Shimia isoporae: one gene and its partner. The protein of the gene in region 1 interacts with the protein of each later gene in a pairwise test. Links are inferred from orthologs where the notes say so. Each region holds a gene or a part of one and is shown in the gene's direction. Other genes may lie near its edges.

What was found.
Region 2: the proteins of ribD (region 1) and accC interact in binary tests that used the Escherichia coli proteins (3 or more experiments, as listed by UniProt). The link is inferred for Shimia isoporae from one-to-one orthologs.

What each region holds. Positions count from the first base shown.
Region 1 is NZ_SMGR01000001.1:1,968,576-1,974,870, reverse strand. Bases 3-2,804 are described here. They hold ribD (bifunctional diaminohydroxyphosphoribosylaminopyrimidine deaminase/5-amino-6-(5-phosphoribosylamino)uracil reductase RibD), read left to right. Parts: upstream 3-764; coding sequence 765-1,844; downstream 1,845-2,804. Other genes in these bases: BXY66_RS09685 (capsular polysaccharide biosynthesis protein), read right to left, coding at 1,850-2,804; nrdR (transcriptional regulator NrdR), read left to right, coding at 277-744. Also shown: more of BXY66_RS09685, read right to left, coding at 2,805-3,865; BXY66_RS09680 (polysaccharide biosynthesis/export family protein), read right to left, coding at 3,858-5,006; BXY66_RS09675 (capsule biosynthesis protein), read right to left, coding at 5,103-6,295. UniProt on the Escherichia coli protein: Converts 2,5-diamino-6-(ribosylamino)-4(3h)-pyrimidinone 5'-phosphate into 5-amino-6-(ribosylamino)-2,4(1h,3h)-pyrimidinedione 5'-phosphate.
Region 2 is NZ_SMGR01000001.1:957,595-965,570, reverse strand. What follows is about bases 2,783-5,604. They hold accC (acetyl-CoA carboxylase biotin carboxylase subunit), read left to right. Parts: upstream 2,783-3,428; coding sequence 3,429-4,781; downstream 4,782-5,604. Other genes in these bases: BXY66_RS04715 (DUF2155 domain-containing protein), read right to left, coding at 5,382-5,604; aat (leucyl/phenylalanyl-tRNA--protein transferase), read left to right, coding at 4,801-5,421; accB (acetyl-CoA carboxylase biotin carboxyl carrier protein), read left to right, coding at 2,913-3,419. Outside these bases: BXY66_RS04750 (L,D-transpeptidase), read left to right, coding at 134-661; BXY66_RS04745 (CoA transferase subunit A), read left to right, coding at 758-1,477; BXY66_RS04740 (CoA transferase subunit B), read left to right, coding at 1,480-2,109; BXY66_RS04735 (LuxR C-terminal-related transcriptional regulator), read left to right, coding at 2,213-2,764; more of BXY66_RS04715, read right to left, coding at 5,605-5,885; outer membrane lipid asymmetry maintenance protein MlaD, read right to left, coding at 5,882-6,328; BXY66_RS04705 (NADH:ubiquinone oxidoreductase subunit NDUFA12), read right to left, coding at 6,333-6,719; BXY66_RS04700 (DMT family transporter), read right to left, coding at 7,042-7,917; BXY66_RS04695 (RidA family protein), read right to left, coding at 7,949-7,976. UniProt on the Escherichia coli protein: This protein is a component of the acetyl coenzyme A carboxylase complex; first, biotin carboxylase catalyzes the carboxylation of the carrier protein and then the transcarboxylase transfers the carboxyl group to form malonyl-CoA.

The sequences.
Region 1 (6,295 bases):
AACACCGTCACATCGCGACTGTGACGGCGTTTCTGCATGAATTGGAGGCTTGGAGAGGCCTTTGAAATTGATATAGGTGCGGCGGGGAAAATTGTAACAGGGGAATACTTCGAAATTTTTCCCTCTATACGAATACTGGCGCCTATCTTGGGGCGCATATTTGCCTCTACCCAAAGAATTGTAGCTGCCCTATAGTGCCTGTGGATAACTGGGGAAAAACCCCAACACAGGCGATACTTGGCGGTATCAAAGAGCAGACGAACGAAGGGAAGGCCCATGCGCTGTCCGTTTTGCGGAAATATCGACACACAGGTTAAAGACTCGCGCCCTGCTGAGGATCACGTTTCGATCCGGCGGCGGCGCTTTTGCCCGGCTTGTGGAGGCAGATTCACAACCTACGAGCGGGTTCAGTTGCGCGATTTGGTGGTGGTTAAGTCCAATGGTCGCCGCGAAGACTTCGATCGCGACAAGCTCGAGCGCTCTATTCGGATTTCTATGCAGAAGCGCCCTGTGGAACCAGAACGCATTGACCAGATGATCAGCGGCATCGTGCGCCGGCTTGAAAGTATGGGCGAGACAGACATTCAAAGCCATAAGATCGGCGAGATCGTCATGGAAGCGTTGGCGCGGATCGATACGGTCGCCTACGTGCGCTTCGCCAGCGTATACAAGAACTTTCAGGCTGCGGATGATTTTGATAAATTCGTCTCAGAGTTGCGTCCGGATACTCAGCCTGAGGAGTAATTTTGTCCGACAATCGGTATATGCGGCTCGCGTTGTCTTTGGGGCGACGCGGGCAGGGGCAGTGCTGGCCCAACCCCGCAGTGGGATGCGTCATTGTGAAAGATGGCCGCGTTGTGGGGCGTGGCTGGACGCAGCCGGGCGGGCGTCCTCATGCGGAACCAGTGGCTCTTTCGCAGGCGGGTGATGCCGCCCGTGGTGCAACGGTCTATGTCACTCTGGAGCCTTGTGCGCACCATGGACAAACGCCACCCTGCGCAGAAGCTCTCATTGCCGCTCAAGTCTCGCGAGTCGTGGTCGCGGTTGAGGACAGCGATGCCCGTGTTTCGGGACGCGGTCTGGCCATGTTGCGCGACGCGGGGATCGAAGTTGAAACCGGCGTGATGGCGGATGAGGCGGCTCGCGATCTGCAGGGGTTCTTCCTGAAAACCGATCTAGGGCGGCCGTTTCTAACTCTGAAACTGGCAAGCACACTGGACGGAGCGATAGCGACCGCGACCGGAGAAAGTAAGTGGATCACGGGGCCTGAGGCGCGCCGCGAAGTCCATGCGATGCGGATGCGACATGACGCGGTCATGGTCGGCGGAGGGACGGCGCGCGCTGATGACCCGTCTCTGACCGTTCGGGAACTGGGGGGGGAGCGTCAGCCTGTGCGCGTGGTGGTATCGCGGCGACTGGATCTGCCGTTTATGGGTACTCTGGCGCGCACGGCACGAGAAACCCCGGTGTGGATTGCTCACGGTGCAGACGCCGACGCTAACCTACTGAAGGCTTGGGAAGATCTCGGAGCGGAGTTGCTGCCCTGCGACCTTCACGGGGCGCAGATTTCCCCTGTGTCATTGTTGCAAGCCCTTGGCGCAAAGGGACTGACACGCGTCTTTTGTGAGGGCGGCGGTGCGCTGGCCGCGTCTTTGTTGTCTGCGGACGTTGTGGACGAACTCATCACATTCAACGCGGGTATGGTGTTGGGCGCAGAGGGATACCCCGCAATCGGCGCGATGGGCGTTGAGCGATTGGCGGAAGCCCCTAGGTTTGACCTTGTGTCCCAGCGATCTGTCGGGCGAGACGTCATGTCGGTGTGGCATCGGATCGAGCCGCACTAAGCAGGTTAGCGCCAGATCCAGCTATAGCTCGCCAAAAGCCCCTGAAGTTTGGACAGAGTTCTGTTTGACCAGCCGGGGTGAGGGATTTCACCGGTAGAAAGGCGTTCTAGGGCCACCTCAACCGCGCAAGGGAGGCCCGTTATCGGATCTCTGTAGCGCGGGTAATCTATCAGCGTTGCGTGCACCAACCCTTGCAGGCTTGGTTCCGCTATGCGTCGGGCTGGCACGTCGCCCAAATCTGTTGTCAGGCCCCAACCGGCGTAAAAAGGTGCTCCGAAAGTGGTTACTTTCTTGCCGCGAATGAGGGCTTCAAAGCCGGACAGGGATGTCATCGTCCAGACTTCGTCGATTTTCTCGAGAAGTGACGCCATGTCTGTGTTTGGCAATGTCATGTCCGCAATGTCCTGCTCGATGGCGCCCGCACGCAGGCCTGCCTCCACGTCCGGATGAGGTTTGTAAAGAATTACCGCGTCCGGATTTGCAGCGCGCGTGGCCTGCAGGAGATCGAGATTTGTTCTGATTGCGGAAGTACCGGCAACGATCGAAGCATCATCTTCGACCTGTCCGGGAACGAGTATGCGTCGCCCCGCCGGAAGGTCTGGTGTGTCACCACCTAGATTATATTTGCTCAAGCCTAGGTCACGCAAAGACTGGATCAGCCGATCGGCTCTGAGGTCCTGATCAGGGCGAAGAGTGGCGCGCTTCGCGATCAAACGCTCCAGTCGGCTTTCACCGGATGGATCGTAGTAGATACCAAGATCGTCACATACCAGCGACAGTGGCGGAACGAGTTCAGCTCCGAGACCACGGGAGCGCAGGAAACCGTCTTCGACACGAAGTGCACCTTCGGGACCTGCCTTGCTTGCCCAAACCATGGCCGGGCGGTCATCGCGCTGACGGTTGAATACCGGCGACTTTTCCGAGCCAAAGAAACTTTGCAGGGGTTTTCGCTTCCAAAGCCGCATACCGTGTGCGGTCCATCCATGTCGGTCTTCCCGCCAGGTGCGGGCCTGTGCGGCGAGTTGCTCGATAGCATCCTCGAGCTCGCACAATTGGTCACCGTAAGGATCATACCATGTGGGATATAGGATCATCGCGGCGGCAAAAAGTTGCGCGCGCGTCAGTTGGCGATGACGGCGGGGGAGGGGGTATTCGTCCGATGTAAGGCCCCAGCCGATGTAGAAAGGCTGACCAAAAACGCGTGGTTTGTGGCCAGCAAAAATGGCTTCGAAGCCCAACTGGGAAGAGAAAGTGTATACGCCGACGGCACCTTCAAACAGCTGCCATGGGCTGACCGGTTCCGAATAAAGTGAAACTCGGTCGGTTTCATCATCAGGTCCGAAGTATCCCGAACGCGCGCCATGTTGCGTTTCCGGATGGGTTTTGATCAGGACCGGGCACCCGGGGTGTTCTTCCTGCGCCATGATCAGCATCTCCCGGAAACGGCTCTCGGCGATGCCGTCGCCAGGGGCTGATGCGGTCACTGATGCGTCTCCGCGGGTCTGGTCGATCACCAGAACATATCCGGGCGCGGGGATGTCCTGATCGGTTTCAACCGCGCAGTATTTTGTGAGATGGGCTTCTTTGATGCGTTCTATTGCTCCGCGTGCACGGTTCAAAAGCGCGGTGTCATCAAGAGGGTGGTTCGCAAGCAACCTTTCGAGATCAGACGGTGTTGATGGATCAAAATGGGGTGCCTTGGCGTCTATCATTAGACCGACAGGGGGCTCTTTTTTTACGCGACCGGGATGTAGGGACCGCAAAAGCGCGTCCTCGAAATAAAGACAGTTTGCGCCGGTGCGATCTGATACGGCTTCGCCGCGATGGCTGGTCGGGCTTTGTCCCCAGATGGCGATAAGGTCGTCTTCGTCAGGTTTGCCGAATTTCAGCTCGTAGCCTGCCAGCTCGATGATGCGGCGCAGCCGTTTTTGCTGAAAGAACCCGCCGTTGAATGCAAAAAGCCGCCGGGGGTCGTTGGCCCCGGCGGCTTGGAGTTCATTCTCGTTGTGGCCTTTATCCACCTGTGCCAAGTCCGCCCACAGCCAACAGCGTATCCGCCGAGGTGAGTGTGCCAGTGATCGAAGCGATGGTTTTGTTCCAAGTGGTGATCGGCGCCTCGGTCACATAGAGCGTGTCGCCGTCGCGTACCACGAAATCGCGAGCCATGAACATTCCGTTCGGCTGCGTGAGATCGAGCACATAGACCATACGCTGCGCGCCACTTAAGTCGCCACGACCGAGAACCTGATTGGCAACAGGCTCTGCTTCGTTTCGGAAGACAAACACGCCGGTGGGATCACTTGATGTTGGCAACAGACCGCCGACTTGCGCCAGCGCTTCGATTGCGGAGAGGTCTCTGGAAAAGAAATTCACACGACTTTGGGTGCCGGTGGCGCCCAAAGCAGTAAATGCGCGGGTGTCCTCTTCAACCAAAATGCGGTCACCCCCACGCAGGGCGATGTCGAGTTGGGGATTTTCGTAGAGGTCCTGAAACCAGATCTTGCCGGATGTGCTTCCACGCAGAACGGTGATCTGCGCGATTTCAGGAACAATCGTTACGCCACCCGCATGAGCGAGCATTGTGGAAAGTGTTCGTGTCGGGCGTTCGATAGGGTAGACGCCTTGCGCACCCACCGTTCCGACCAAGGAAACCGTGGCGCCATCACCGGCAGCACGGCGCACCTCGACTTGTGGATCGGGGGTCTGTTCTTCGAGCTTGGAAGAAATGATGCGACGGATGCCCTCGGGAGTGTTCCCTGCGGCGCGAATACGACCCGCATAAGGCACAAAGATAAATCCGGAGCCATCGACCTGAACTTCTTCAAGGATCGCAGCAACTTGACCTTCCGGTCCCAAAAGCGGTTTGTCGACGTTCTCCCAGATCGTTAGCGAGAGAATGTCGCCCGGGCGGATCGTGTCTGATCCGAGCTGTCCGGCGTTTTTGAACCCGTCTGAGAAGCCAAGGGCCGGGACAACCGCTGTTGCGCGCGTCACACGGTCGTTTACCGCAACGATAAAGGCGTCGCCCTCTTGCTGGACGGATCCGGCGTAAATTTCGCGTTTGCTGGGTCCGGATCGTGGCACGAGAGTACAGCTGGCCACTGAGCAAGATATGGCCAGCGCACAGGCGCACTTCACCCAACGATTTTGGATGGATTTCACTGCTCGGTCTCCTCGACCTGTTATTGTTCTGCCTCAGGTTTTGACCGCAACTTAGCGGAATCCAAACCAAAAATCCAGCGCTAGACCTTGTGTCGGTCAGGTCACCAGTCGCAACTGTTGCCTTGGTGCCGCTGTGCCGGCCTCAAGGGCTTCGTAAGGATCGTGGGGCGAAAGCATCATATCAACCACTTGTCGCATCAGTTGGCGGCGGCCTGCGGAGGAATAAAAGCCGCCGGGCACTTGGCTGGTTTCCAATAGGAAGCGGCGGTAGATTTTGTAGGCTTGGTTGTCCGGACGGGTCGCGCCTGCGAAAAACTCCGGAAGCGGTTGCGTGCTGACGAATTCTGGTTGGTTGTAGACGGCGTCGCCGAATACCTTGAGCGGAATCCCGCGCCAAAGCACCTGCTGTGCGGCTGTGGAATTGACGGTTACCGCAGTGCGGGCGTCATTCAGAAGCTGGGCAAGTTTGCCTCCCCTGACCCAATGAACGCGATTGGAAATACCGTGTTGTTTTGCCAGGCGTTTGATCTCTTTGCGCAAGGGAGCCCGACCATCCTCCAGTGGGTGCGCTTTGAAAACAAGGTGGTGATGCTTGGGGGCTCCCGCCGCAAAATTCTCAACCAGCAGAGCGAGAAAATCCGTCATGCTGTCGAATGGCGAGTGTTTCTGGAAGCTGCTGTCATGTTCAAGTTGCAATAGCGCCAGATGGTAGGGGAAGCCGCCGAACCGAATGCGCAGCGTCGCGAAACGGCGTTCAATCGCTTGGAAAGGCATCAGCACAAGTCGTTTGATGTAGAGGGCAAACTCTTCTGCCACCGTCAGCGAGCGGTGCGGGCGGAAGTTCCGGTAACGCCAATTCGCGAACATCACAAAGAAGTGGTAGAGGGCGCCATAAAAGACGTGTTGCCGCATATCGCCCCAATGCGCAGGTGGCATCGGCGTGTCGAGGTCCGCCCCTTCCAGCGCTTTTGTCATTTGTGCGATGTCCATCGACATCAGTCGAGAGTGGCCATTTGATCCGCCACGCTCGTAGGTCACCCAATAAGGGCGCAAATAGCCCTCCTCGAAGACATGAACACACAAACCCATTTCTCGGGCGATCTCGATCGCCTGCGCGTGAATCGGGCGGACATCGCCGTAAAGAACGATGTCGGTGACACCTTTTTCAGTGGCGAGGTTTTGAAAGTGGGCGCGCCATCCTTCGAGGGTCCCGCGGTAAGCGTGAAATGTACTGCGGCTTGGCCAGAACACGCTGTCGCCAGCGTTAAAGCCGACCCGCAACACTTCTG
Region 2 (7,976 bases), 1.0 Mb from region 1 along the record:
ACGCCTTGCTCACGAAAGTTTTAGAAACCGCGGAATTGCGTTTTTTGATGTGTGCCTGCACATCAATCACAAAACAGAGCAGGTCCGCACCATGAACCCTTCCCGAATGCCCCGCCGTGCTTTCCTTTTGGCGATGCCCACGCTTGCACTCACTGCTCGCGCCGGGCTCGCTCAAGAAGAAGTGGAAGCACCGGTGACAGCCGTCCGAAACATCTCAAGCTTCTCGCAACAGAACTGGCGCGATCACTTTGACACTCTGGGCAAGGCCACCATTGTTGCGGACACAACTTCGCGCGCGTTGCATTATTGGAGCGCAGATGGAAGCGATTATCGCGTCTACCCCACCTCTGTTCCGATGACAGAAGACCTCACCAAACGCGGTTATACAAAAATCGTGCGCAAACGCGTGGGTCCGGACTGGACGCCGACGCCCAGCATGGTCGAGCGCAATCCGGAACTGAAGTATATGCCTCCGGGTCCAGACAATCCGCTGGGAACCCACGCCATGTATCTGGAATGGCCAGCCTACCTCATCCATGGCACTCATGACACACGCAAGATCGGTCGTCGCAGCTCTGACGGCTGTATTGGGTTGTACAACCCATCGATCGCAGAACTCTTTGAAATAAGCCCCGTCGGCACTCAAGTGCGCATCATTTGATGCGCCCCGTAGTAATACGCGATACCCCTTCCAAACGTTGACTCCCCGGTGACGCGCCGTCACAACGTCCGCAATTCCGAATAAGGGGAGACATCCATGAAAAAGGTATATGCAAATGCCGCCGATGCGCTCGAGGGCGTTCTGAGCGACGGCATGTTCATTGCCTCAGGCGGCTTCGGCCTCTGCGGCATTCCCGAGCTATTGCTCGACGCCATCAAAGACAGCGGTGTAAAAGACTTAACGTTTGCCTCTAACAATGCGGGCGTTGACGACTTTGGGATCGGCATCCTTTTGCAGACCAAGCAGGTCAAAAAGATGATCAGCTCCTATGTGGGTGAGAACGCGGAGTTCATGCGTCAGTATCTCTCTGGCGAACTCGAGCTTGAGTTCAACCCGCAAGGCACGTTGGCTGAACGCATGCGCGCCGGCGGCGCCGGTATACCCGGCTTCTTCACCAAAACTGGTGTCGGCACCGTGATCGCCGACGGCAAAATGGAGAAGCAATTCCCGACTGGCCCTGACGGCGCGATGGAAGACTACATCATGGAAGAAGGTATCTTTGCCGATCTGGCCATCGTTAAGGCGTGGAAAGCCGACGAAACCGGCAACCTCGTATTCCGCAAGACCGCGCGGAACTTCAACGCACCGGCGGCTACATGCGGCAAAATCTGTATCGCAGAGGTCGAGGAAATTGTGCCCACAGGCTCTTTGGACCCCGACAGTATCCATTTGCCCGGTATCTATGTGCATCGCCTTGTTCAGGGTGAACACGAAAAACGTATCGAACAGCGCACTGTGCGCCAGAAGGAGGCGTAACAATGGCTTGGGATCGCAATCAAATGGCGGCTCGCGCCGCACAGGAACTCCAGGATGGTTGGTATGTGAACCTTGGCATCGGAATCCCGACGCTCGTTTCCAACTACATCCCTGAGGGCGTCGAAGTGACTCTTCAGTCAGAGAACGGCATGCTGGGCATGGGTCCCTTCCCCTACGAAGGAGAGGAAGACCCCGACCTGATCAACGCGGGCAAGCAGACAATTACCGAACTGCCTCAAACCGCCTACTTTGACAGTGCGCAGTCCTTTGCGATGATCCGTGGCGGCAAGATCGCCATGGCCATTCTCGGTGCAATGGAAGTGGCCGAAAACGGCGACCTCGCGAACTGGATGATTCCGGGCAAGCTGGTCAAAGGCATGGGCGGAGCAATGGATCTCGTCGCTGGCGTTGGCCGCGTGGTGGTCGTAATGGATCACGCCAACAAGCACGGCGACTCCAAGGTGCTGAAGGAATGCACCCTTCCCCTTACTGGCAAAGGTGTAGTGGACCGTATCATCACCAACCTCGGCGTCCTTGACGTGGTCGAGGGCGGGCTCGAAATCGTAGAGTGTGCCGAAGGCGTATCCGAGGACGAACTCCGCGCCGCGACTGAGGCGACTATTGTCAATTAAGTCTCGCCAAAGCGAATCCAGAAGCCCGGCCACCGCGCCGGGCTTTTTTGTGACTCACAACAAAACTTCCCCTCTGCGCAATCCTGTGCCAAAAACTGGCCTCATGGACCAAAATACCCTCGCCTTTGAACATGCCCCAGTTGGGCTGATTCTTTTGGAAAACCGTGTTATTCGACGCGCCAATCCACGGTTTGGCGAAATGTTCGGTCTCACGCCTTCCGATTGCGAAGGCCTGCCAATCGCGGAAATCTATGCCTCCGAAGAAGATTTCCAGACCATCGGAGCCAAGGTATATACCGCGATCCGAGAGACCGGCCGCTATTCTGACGAACGTGTCATGAAGCGCGCCGACGGTTCGTTATTCTGGTGCCGTGTGCGCGGTCAGGCGGCCACCACCGATACCCCAGAAAACCCGTTCAGCACGTCAGTATGGTCGTTTGCAGACCTGTCGGAGGACCGGCCAATCGTTTCGCTTACGCAACGCGAACGCGAAGTGGCGATACTGACGTGTCGAGGTCTGACATCGAAGGAAATCGGGCTGGAACTCGAACTGAGTTACCGCACCGTTGAAGAGTATCGCGCCCGCCTTCTGCGAAAGTTCGGGGCTCGTAAACTGGCGGAACTCGTTGCCAAACTCTCCGGAATGCCGCTCTAGCCCTAACGCCTGCCGGAACGCCGTTACCGCTCGCACTTCTCATGACGGTTCGGCTTTCCTAAGGGCAGCTTTTCACCTATAAGGCCCCGTTAGGGGAAACCAAAAAAGACTCAACCGCGCACCGCGTGCAGAGGATAGAAAACGGACAATGAGCAAGAAAAACCACGATTCCGACGTCGCCTTCATTCAGGCTCTGGCAGAGCTGCTTCGCGAAAACGACCTGACCGAACTCGAGGTCATGCGTGAATACGGCGAAGATGACAGCCTGAACGTGCGCGTCAGCCGCCAAACCCAAGTCGCGGCCGCGCCTGTAGCCGTAGCAGCAGCGCCCGTTGCAGCCGCACCAGCACCGGCTGCGCCTGCTGCAGCACCGGCGGAAGCCACGGCGGCACCCGCCGCGGAAGCAGATCCCGCCAGCCACCCAGGCGCTGTGACGTCGCCAATGGTAGGTACTGTTTACCTTCAGGCCGAACCCGGCGCCCCGACCTTTGTGTCCGCCGGCCAGTCTGTCTCCGAAGGCGACACCCTGCTGATCGTCGAGGCCATGAAAACCATGAACCACATCCCGGCGCCGAAATCCGGCACCGTAACTCGCATTCTGGTTGGCGATGGCGACACCGTTGAATACGGCGCACCGCTGGTTATCATCGAATAAGGGCCTGCAATGTTTGAGAAAATCCTGATCGCAAACCGCGGAGAGATCGCGCTGCGCGTGATCCGCGCGGCCCGCGAAATGGGCATTGCCACGGTTGCAGTCCACTCCACTGCGGATTCAGACGCCATGCACGTGCGCATGGCTGACGAGGCTATCTGCATTGGACCGGCACCGGGCACCGAAAGCTATCTGAACAAGGCTGCAATCATCGCGGCCTGCGAAGTCACCGGCGCGCAAGCGATTCACCCCGGCTACGGCTTTCTCAGTGAAAATGCCGAATTCGTGCAAATGGTCGAAGACCATGGCCTGACATTCATTGGCCCCACAGCGGAACACATCCGCATCATGGGCGACAAGATCACGGCCAAGGACACCATGATCAAGCTAGGCGTGCCCTGTGTGCCCGGCTCTGACGGCGGGGTGCCAGATCTCGACGCGGCAAAGAAACTGGGCGCAGAAATGGGCTACCCGGTCATCATCAAGGCAACCGCCGGCGGTGGTGGTCGTGGAATGAAAGTCGCGGCGACGGCTGCCGACATGGAAAGCGCATTCATGACCGCGCGCGCCGAAGGCAAAGCTGCCTTTGGCAACGACGAGGTCTACATCGAGAAATACCTCACCACGCCACGCCATATCGAGATTCAGGTCTTCGGTGACGGCAAAGGCAAAGCCGTACACCTCGGTGAACGCGACTGCTCTTTGCAGCGCCGCCACCAGAAGGTTTTCGAGGAAGCCCCAGGCCCCTCAATCACGCCTGAAGAGCGTGCCAAGATCGGTAAAGTGTGTGCGGACGCGGTCGCCAAGATCAACTACATCGGCGCGGGTACCATCGAGTTCCTTTATGAGAACGGCGAGTTCTACTTCATCGAAATGAACACCCGCCTACAAGTGGAACACCCAGTTACCGAAGCCATCTTTGGTGTGGATCTCGTCCGCGAGCAAATCCGCGTCTCAGAAGGCCTTCCGATGTCATTCGGACAGGATGACTTGGAAATCAACGGGCACGCGATCGAAGTACGGATCAACGCGGAGAAACTGCCCGATTTCTCGCCCCGTCCCGGCAAAATCACACACTATCATGCTCCCGGCGGCTTGGGAGTGCGAATGGATAGTGCTCTTTATGACGGGTATAATATCCCACCCTACTATGACAGCCTGATCGGCAAGCTCATCGTTCATGGCCGGGACCGTGCAGAAGCTCTTGCCCGCCTGAACCGTGCATTGGGCGAGCTGATCATCGATGGCATCGACACAACCACGCCTCTCTTTGAAGCGCTTTTGGCAGAGGACGACATCCACTCCGGGGATTACAATATCCACTGGTTGGAGAAGTGGCTCGAATCCAATATGGCCGAGGGCTAAGCATAAATGGGCGCGCGTCATGGGTGATCTGACACCCGAACTGTTGATGCGCGCCTATTCAATGGGGGTCTTCCCCATGTCGGAACATCGAGACGATCCAGATATTTTTTGGGTTGATCCAATCCGGCGCGGCATCTTTCCACTCGACTCCTTCCACATTTCCCGCAGCCTTGCCCGCGCCATCCGGCGCGCCGATTACTCAATCACGCTTGATGCGGATTTCGAAGGGGTCTTGAACGCCTGCGCGGATCGCGAAGAAACATGGATCAGTGGCGAAATCCACAGCCTTTACATGGCGTTGCACACCACGGGAAAGGCCCACTCACTAGAGGTTTGGCAAGACAACACCCTTGCTGGAGGTGTTTACGGCGTCGTTCTGGGTGGGGCATTTTTCGGCGAAAGCATGTTTTCCAACCGCACCAATGGATCCAAGATAGCGCTGGCCTATTTGATAGCTCACCTGCGTCTATCCGGCTTCACGTTGTTTGACACACAGTTCATCACTGACCACCTGGCCTCACTCGGTGCGATAGAAATTCCTCGAGCGGACTATCACAAACTGCTGACGTGGGCGGTACGACAAAACGCAGACATCACCGCTCAGTCGCTCCCTTCCCCATCGGAAGTGCTTTCATCCTGAGGCTTAGCGGACACCTTGCAGCGCAAAACCCAGACGTCATACCTGGCATGGTCCAAGGCCATCAGCGCGGGACTTGAGGCAATCATCCAGCCTTGAAACAGCGTGTCTCCTTCACCGCGCTGATCAAGCACGGTCAAATAGGCATAAGCCTCACCAGTGGCGTTATCGGCCGGGTGGCGGCATTGCGCCATGTCCACCCTTAAAGGGCCCAGAAACGTCGAATACCCGTTCTGCAATTCGAAATCGACCCGTTCACCGGTCAATTTATCCAGCCCCCGCAGCATCGCGCCTTCTGCAACTGTCGCGGCCACAACAGACTCCGAGGACACATCTCCCAGAACTTCCGGTGTCGGAGACAGCGTTTCAAACTCCAAAGGCGCAATTGGCAGTGTTTCGATCACCACGTCCTGCGCAGCAACGGACGCAGGTATCATTGCCAGAGCAAAAACCAGTGCCCGCATCATTCGTCCCCACCACTAACAAATTTCAGCAACAGCGACACAAGGCTTACAGAGCTTTGCGTGTCCTCAATCTCGTCGCCTTCCTCGAAGTTGAAAGGCGATCCGCCGGGTAGAATCTCAACGAAATTGCCCCCCAAGAGCCCTTCTGAACTGATAACAACTGCGCTGTCATCCGGAAGATCAATACCGCCGGCGACGGTGAACTCAGTCAAAGCGCGAAACGTCGTCGGGTCTAGCGTGATGTCGGTCACTGTTCCGATTTTCACACCGGCCAAGCGAACGTCCGTACCTACGCTGACACCCTCAACCGAGCGGAAAGACGCACTCAGAGCGTATCCGGCATCTCGAGAACCCTTACCTGCGAATTGGCTGGCATAGATCAAAAAACTCGCCGCGGCAGCCAAAACAGCCGCGCCGACCAGAGCCTCTGTGCGCACCGCTGACATAAGTTTACTCGGGGCTCCATGCCTCGTAGTCACGCCGGTCTTCTGGCGCGCCCGCAGCACGAATAGACCCTACCGGCGCATAGGCAGCCGCCGACCCTGTCAGGTTCTCCTGATGCGGCTTTTCCCATTCTTTGTGTGGCAAGGTTTTCTCAGAGGGAACATCCTTAAAAGTGTGATGCAGCCAACCGTGCCAGTCCGCGTCGATTCGACTCGCTTCGACCTCACCGTTGAACATCACCCATCGCTTGCTGTCATCTGCATTGCGATAATAGACATTCCCCGCGGCGTCTTCTCCCACTTTCACACCCTTACGACGGGTGTAAAGCATGGTATTCAGGGTTCCCCCGTTCCACCAGGTCAGTACGCTGTTGATGGTGTTCAGAATGCCCATGAGTGCCTCCGCAAAGTTCCTCCCTCTAATGGACCATTTGCTGCCAAAGGTCCAGTCTCGCAGCTTCATCGAAATCGCCTTGAGAATTCTCATCCGTGCCCCCGAAACTGTGGCAATCCAAATGCAGCCTCAAGGTGACGCAAGCGACGGCCTCTTCCGTGCGAGAATTTGTGCGCGCACAGCTTACGGCACGGCCCGTGGCCCGGTGTAAAACCGGACGTATGACCCATTCCGACAGGGTTGTTGGCGGCCTCGCCGCAGCAACCCGCATCGGTGTGTAGGCAATCTCTACCCGCAGCGTTTCAGGCGATCCGCCAAAGGCCTAGCGCGCCGCAACCTTGCCGCGCAGCATGATAAAAAGCCCTGACAAAACGATCAGACCACACCCAAGCCACGTGGCACCGTCGATGCTTTCTCCGAACGCCAACACGCCAAGCGCCACGCCAAAAAGCAAACGCGTATATCTGAACGGCGTAACAGCAGACACTTCGCCGGTCCGCATCGCCTTCATCAGGGCTGTGTAGGCAAAGACCCCCGTCACGATTGCGGCGCCAAGCGCGAGACCGCTGCTGCCTTCTGGCAAGACAAAGGCACGTTGTTCATAGATTGCGTAAAACCCGCCCGCCGCGATAACCGTCAAGAATCCGTAGAGTCCCAGCAAAATTGTGCTCAACCCGGCCGGTGCTGCCCGACTGGCCAGATCACGGCCGGCGAATCCCAACATCCCGGCCACGGCCAGCAACGACAGCACGGAGAAGCTGTCTCCGCCTGGACGCACGATAACTACAACGCCTGCCAGACCGATGCCGATCGCAACCCATCGGCGCCAACCAACGGTTTCGCCAAACACCAACGCCGCAGCCCCCACGACCACCAAAGGCGTGGCTTGCAAGATAACGGTCGCGGACGACAGTGGTGTCAGCGCCAGAGCGAGAAAATAAAATAGCCGCCCGAACACCTCGAAGAACACACGCACCCGCACTGCGGGTGCCTTCGCTTCTTCAGGAAACAGAGCCAGCCCTTGCGCCTTCGCGAGCCCGGCAAAAATCGTTGCACCTCCCGCCCCAAAGATCACCAGAATTTGGCTCATCGGCAGACCCTGCGCAGCAGCCTTGATGAGCGCATCCTCTATCGCAAACAAGGCCATGCCCGCGACCATCCACAAGCTGCCAACGAGGTTGGCATGCGTATGTGTCATTGGCTCAGGAGATGTGGAACGACTCAATATCTCACTCGGAAATGCGTGCTGTAACTTCG